One region of the Priestia sp. TRN 1309 genome, then DNA from elsewhere that is predicted to be linked to it. Evidence: a T-box and tRNA genes for the amino acid it is inferred to sense, from the RefSeq annotation. Region 1 holds a T-box; the other holds one or more tRNA genes.
The links. The T-box of region 1 lies ahead of trpS (tryptophan--tRNA ligase). A T-box ahead of a tRNA ligase gene usually reads a tRNA of that ligase, here a tRNA-Trp.

Region 1 (3,421 bases):
CAGGAAGTGCATCAGCTGGTAATTGACCGGTAGGCATACCCGCCCAGTCTAATTCACCGTTTTTGAACATTGAAAGTTCAGTGTTGTTATCATTGATCATGTACATTTCAACTTTTTTAAGTTTTACAGCATCTTTATCCCAATAGTTTTCATTAGGAACTAGCTCGATTTTGTCGTTATGTTTCCAAGCTTTAAGCTTGAAAGGACCGTTTGACGTATAATTTTCGCCTGCATTTGTGTACCATTTTTCATTTGATTCAGCAATTTTCGTATTCACTGGGAAGTACGTATAGAAAGCTGTTAATTCTAAGAAATATGGCGTTGGGTTTTCTAATGTTACCTCAAGCGTTTTATCATCTGTTGCTTTAACCGCAACGTCATCTAATGAACCTTTTCCTTCATTAGCAGCCTGTGCATTTTTAACATAGTATAATTGATATGCATATTGAGATTCGTTTTTAGGATCTAACGCCCATTTCCATGCATATTCGAAATCTTTTGCTGTTACAGGGTCACCGTTTGACCATTTTGCATCGTCGCGAATCGTAAACGTATATTTAGTTTGATCATCGCTGATCTTCACATCTTTCGCCATTGCATTTTCAGGCTTTCCATCTTTACCGATACGAGTTAAACCTTCAAATGTTTGTAATAATACGTTTGATGACGTTGAATCATTAGCTAAGCCTGGGTTTAGTGAAAAAGGCTCAGTTTTAATATTTACGCGAAGCTCTTGCTCTTTTTTCTTGTCGCCGCCATCACTGCTAGCATTTTCACTGCCACCAGATTCTTTGTTAAATCCACATGCAGCTAAAAACAAGCTCATGACAAGCAGCAAACTGAAAAGAATCGACAACCTTTTCTTCATTGCGTGTTACCCCCTATTAAATTTTGTTTGTGTGGCAACCATATTTTTTTGATATGCACTAATTTCTTAATCATCTTTCAATACAAAATAATCAGTTATTTTTTCGCGTAGTAGAGCGTTAAAGACCTCGCTGCAAAATTATTCTTCTACCCTATGAAACTGTCATCAATTGTTTACATGCTGTAAATCCAATGTATGCGCTTAATATGTAGAAGACTCATTCATTACAAAATCCGCTAATTGAAACAAAACATTGTCTATTTTGTGTTTTCTGAAAAATTAAGAAATTGTAATACCTTTGTAAAAAATATGTTTGTTACGCCTATTATAAATATTTTAAAAATTTATTGCAATACTATTATTTAATGGTATTTTTTTGTCATAAGGGAAAAAACCTTATCTTATAAGGATTGTGCCTACTTGTCTGACGTCTAAAATCTTTTTTGTAGTATAGGTATTACAATAGTATTACAAAGTTATTAGAAATACTAAATAAAAGATTTTTACCAAATCCTCCACCAAATTTTCATCAAGAAATGCTTTAATTAAAAGGTTCTTGTCTTTTTTTGCCGAAGAAAAATTCCAGTAAATTGTCTTATAAACCTTTTTAGCGATAAGATGTTTAAATTCCTGCTTTTTCGCGTTATAATAATGAATAACTATATAATTAAAGCTGTGAAAAAGAGTAGTATGCAGAATTTTCATTTTTAGAGAGTTTGTGGCTGGTGAGAACAAACATTGAAACCTGCAGAATGGACTTTGGAGCTTTCAAGTGCAAAGCTTGAACGTTGATCTCAACGTTACATGAATAAAGATAGTTCACAATAATGTGTGCTAATTAGGGTGGCAACGCGGTCCATTCGCCCCTAGCTTATGCTAGGAGCGGATGGGCCTTTTTATGTTGTATACGTAAACTAGCATCATATATGTGCAGATGAAAGGAAGATTTGATGAAAACAATTTTTTCAGGTATTCAACCAAGCGGTACAATCACTTTAGGCAACTACATTGGAGCGATGAAGCAATTTGTTGAACTTCAACATGACTATAACTGTCATTTTTGTATTGTAGATCAGCATGCAATTACAGCGCCTCAAGACCGTTTAGCACTTCGTAAAAACATTCGCAGCCTTGCTGCTCTGTATGTAGCAGTAGGAATTGATCCAGCAAAATCAACTTTATTTATTCAATCAGAAGTGCCCGCCCACACGGAAGCAGGATGGATGTTACAGTGCGTAGCGTATATCGGTGAACTTGAGCGTATGACTCAGTTTAAAGATAAGTCCGCTGGAAAAGAAGCAGTATCAGCAGGATTATTAACTTATCCTCCACTAATGGCAGCTGATATTCTTTTATACAACACCGATTTGGTGCCAGTTGGTGAAGATCAAAAGCAGCATTTAGAATTAACGCGTGACTTAGCTGAGCGCTTTAACAAAAAATACAATGATATCTTCACTATTCCTGAAGTACGTATTCCAAAAGTGGGCGCACGCGTCATGTCTCTTCAAGATCCTACGAAAAAAATGAGCAAGTCCGATCCAAACCAAAAAGCTTTTATTACGCTCTTGGATGACGCTAAAACGATTGAAAAGAAAATCAAAAGTGCCGTAACGGATTCAGAAGGTATTGTTCGCTACGATAAAGAAAATAAGCCAGGTATTTCAAACTTATTAAGCATTTATTCAATCCTAGCAAATAAATCAATCGAAGACATTGAAGCAATGTACGAAGGCAAAGGTTATGGTGACTTTAAAGCTGACACAGCTAAAGTAGTAGCTGAAGCACTTGCTCCAATTCAAGAAAGATATTATGAATTAGTTGATTCTAGCGAGTTAGATGATATTTTAGATCAAGGTGCCGATAAAGCAAATGCAACGGCTAATAAAATGCTTCGCAAAATGCGAAACGCAATGGGAATTGGCCGTAAACGTTAAAAAAAACGACTGCTATGCAGTCGTTTTTTTAATTCACTTTTGGCTCTTGTTCAATTTCCCAAAGTTTTTCAAAGAAAGGTTGTCCTTTTACTAAGCGCTCGCATAATAATTTATGTTTCGGTGACCACCCTGACTTCGTTTCATCGTATAGCTGATTCCATACGTCTTGAAACGGCATCTCTTGAATGTCTTCGTATTTCGTTGGATTCCACTCTGTGTACCAGTAGCGGATTTGAGCTGTATTTTTTGTTGTATGTAGCTGATCAAGTGCCATAAATAACAGCTGTTTTAGCTGACGTTCTTTACGTGTTAGCCCTCTCATCGTTTCAGGAGACGGCGAAAGAATATGATGCTCTTTTTTAGTTAGCTCGTCTTCACTGAACTTATATTCTAGCTCTTCTTGATCCGCAATCATCTCATAAACTAACTGTTCTTGTCTTGGAATTAAGCGGCTTTTTCGAATTGGGATATGATAGCCCATCGTATCAATTGCTAAAATATTCGTTCCATCTGTAACAATAAAACAATATTCAACCTGCGTGCGCTCATGATTTTTCCGAATGTATGCTTTCTGATAGACATCTTGTAGTAGTTGTTGAGGTAGCTCGGAAAGATC
Region 2 (3,421 bases), on a different contig from region 1:
GATAAAGTAAGAAATAGCGGCTCCAAAGATAAACATGAACGGAGTGACAAACATTTGAGGAATCCACTTAGAATGTGCCGTCACGAAATTTGAAAAACCTAAGTCTTCTGTCACAGCGGATAATCCCCATACTACCGATAACAACAAAATAACGGACATCAAGTCATTGCCTCCTGTGATAAAACCATTAAGCAAATTCTGTAATGTAAAGCGCTGAAACAAGAAAAAAATGAGCGTAATTAACGTAGTCATAATTAAAGCTACTACCATCGCTTCTAACACGTCTGCTTTAATAAATGCTTCAAAAAAGGTGTGACTCTTACGATGTCCACTCCACCATGTTAAAAGTAAGGTAAGTGAAATCACAACAAGTAAAGGTACTAACAAATTCCAAGGCTTAGAAGGCAAATCCTTCGATACGCAAGGATGACAATCATGCCAATCTTTTTCGTCTTCTTCCTCGAGCTTCATAGGAGCCGTAGACGTTGAATGATGAAAAAAGCTGAAATAAATCCCTACTAAAATAATCACAATCGAAAAGAAATTATAAGGAATGCTTTGAATAAACAAAGAATAAGCGTCTTGTTTTATGCCTTGATGATCAATTGCCATTTGAATGATTGAGACCATATATCCTACAAATGCCGTTGCCACGGGAATTAAGACGATAACAGGAGTAGCAGTTGTTTCAATAACAAACCCTAGCTCTGCTGTCGTCATTTTCACTTTTTTCAGCAGCGCTCTCATAATGGGCGCGATCGTCACAAAACGAAAGGTGGGAGCACTGAATGTTCCAATGGTTGAAACATAGGTTAAAATAAGAGCTTTTTTTCTTGTATCAATTCTTTCTGCAGCTGTTTCCACAAAACCTTTAACTCCTCCAGCCATCTTAATCATTCCGATAAGCCCTGAAAACGCGTATAAAAAGACAACGATTTCTATATTACTTTTATTTCTAAGAGCTTGTACAACGTAGTGAAGTAACTTTTCAACACCTCCGACAATCGAATGATCAATCAAATAAGCGCCTACTAATAAGCCTAAAAACAACCCTGGCAGCACTTGTTTGGTGAAAATAGCTATTGGAATAACAATTAAAAACGGTATAATTGAAAACCAACTAGATTCCATAGGACTCTCCCCTATCTTAAAAACCATATTAGACGTCTTCACGTATCGTTCATTAGCTTTTAATGTAACCCCAATAATATGTGTATATTCACGAAAACAATACGTATAAGCAGCACTGATTGAATAAACTATTTCTAATTAAAAACAGCATAGTAAAAATCTTTATTTCTACAACAAAAAAAGCAGTTTGCACATGCAAACTGCTTTTGAAAAGAAGCGGAAGACGAGGTTCGAACTCGCGACCCCCACCTTGGCAAGGTGGTGTTCTACCACTGAACTACTTCCGCGCAATATATAAAAGTAAAGATGCGGGTGAAGGGACTTGAACCCCCACGTCATAAGACACTAGATCCTAAGTCTAGCGCGTCTGCCAATTCCGCCACACCCGCGGGTGAATTGAAAAATAACTCCAAAATGGCAGGGGCAGTAGGAATCGAACCCACACTGACGGTTTTGGAGACCGTAGTTCTACCTTTAAACTATGCCCCTAGAAATGATTTCTTCAAAAGAACCTCGTTTATTGACGACGCTATATTATAATAAAACATATATGGAATTTCGTCAATAGGTCTTTTTATGAATCATGACTAGTACTGGCGACTTCAAAAAAAACTGTGAGGCATATCACAGCTTTTCACACTTTCCACCGCCAGTTGCAGCACCTTTTATCCTCTACCATTTATTTTTATAAGCTTTCTGCAAAAGCACTTTTTTAGGAAAAGTGCAGAACTATACAAAATGTCTCCAAAATCGCGTGAAGACTGAAAGAATATGGAGGAGTGCAGATTTTACAGGAGGCACGTTTTTTTGAGAATCCGTATTAAAATCCACAGGTTCCCCCTCATTTCCCACAAGCGTACTGTGAGAAATTTTAGTTTCAATAGCCCCTGTTAGCTCGGCTGCAAATTCTTCACTATCTATCATAACCATAGATTCAGTATTTAAAAATACAGAACGTGAATCTAAGTTAAAAGAACCAACTGCGCTCAAACGCTGGTCGTAAACAACGGATTTCCCGTGAATGGAATAAGGCTGTTGATATTCATAAAGCTTTGAAGCCGCTTTTATAACGCGATTTTTCACTCCTAAGTATGCAGAAAAAGCCATAGCATTCGGAGTGGACGTAATAGAATTCGTTAAAATAATTCTTTGCACTTTAGATTTTACTGACTTATCTATATACTGTTCCATCTCTTTTGTTGGTACAATATAAGGACTTTGAACGACAATGGATTTTTCAGCTTGCTCGGAAAGCTTAATAAACGTTTTCCATATAAAAGGGCTTTTATTCATTCTTTGAATAGGATTTGTAATAAAAGAAATCTTTCTTGTAGGCATCGTCGATTCTCTCCATACAATATAAGGATGGACAAAGGGTTCGTTTGCTTTTTTGGCCTCTTCGTATTGATCTATTAACAATTTCTTTCCTGAAAGGCCACGAAATTGTTTAGTTTTCTTGAGCTTTGGAAAAGCTTTGCGCGTATACGGGTGGTTCCATAATTTCTCTACATACTTCTCCATTGAGAGAATGACACTATTACTTTCTTGCTTTGTATTATAAATCAGCACATCACGGTCATAGACAAAATTTTTATCCGGTTGACTGGCCAAGTATTTATCTCCAATATTTCGTCCTCCACTAATACCTAATTGGCCATCGACTACTATTATTTTATCGTGAAGACGGTTATGCCATGTCCAAGGTTTAAGAATAGTAAAGGGCTCATAGTACTTTAATTCAATATTATTGTGGAAAGCTAGAGCATAAAGAACATTTTTTCTCTTGCCTTTTAACCCATGAGAGATCCCGTCTAACAGCACTCGAATACGTATACCTCGGTCCGCAGCTTCGAATAAAGCACCCATAAGTAAATCCGACGAACGACCTTTGCCGATGGAAAAGTACGCAATATCGATTGTATGCCTCGCTTCTTGAATCATCTGCATCCGAACAAGCCCTGAAAAATAACCGTTTTCCAAAAGCATAACACGGTCTGTGGATTCTTTCTTTCCGTAAAAATTCTCAGTATTCATTACTTTTAAGTCTTTTCCCTTGTGCAAAGGGACATAAAACAGTGCCACTGCAGTTACGAATACATATATGAAGTACAATACGACAATCATTATTAGTATATTTATTAGCATGTTTCCTGTCACAATCCCTTTCCATTCTTATCGTTCTGTTTTTATTAGGATTCTTACTTTTTTAACTTCTATACCTTTTAAAATAAGAATGGAACGATGGATTATTTGTTACACTACTGTTGATTTCCGTGCAAGCCTTCGCTTC

Region 2: it encodes a tRNA-Trp, which carries the amino acid that the T-box ahead of trpS (tryptophan--tRNA ligase) is inferred to sense. The anticodon was not compared.

Annotation. Positions count from the first base shown of each region.
Region 1 covers NZ_JBOZGM010000003.1:732,458-735,878, forward strand. Annotated here, with positions in the region: gene ACRPLQ_RS15850 (peptide ABC transporter substrate-binding protein) at 1-868, opposite strand, end outside; T-box leader at 1,535-1,739, shown strand; gene trpS (tryptophan--tRNA ligase) at 1,816-2,805, shown strand; gene ACRPLQ_RS15860 (YjbA family protein) at 2,834-3,421, opposite strand, start outside.
Region 2 covers NZ_JBOZGM010000002.1:837,494-840,914, forward strand. Annotated here, with positions in the region: gene ACRPLQ_RS11570 (Na+/H+ antiporter NhaC family protein) at 1-1,131, opposite strand, end outside; tRNA gene ACRPLQ_RS11575 (tRNA-Gly) at 1,347-1,418, opposite strand; tRNA gene ACRPLQ_RS11580 (tRNA-Leu) at 1,439-1,520, opposite strand; tRNA gene ACRPLQ_RS11585 (tRNA-Trp) at 1,547-1,620, opposite strand; gene ACRPLQ_RS11590 (phospholipase D-like domain-containing protein) at 1,861-3,255, opposite strand.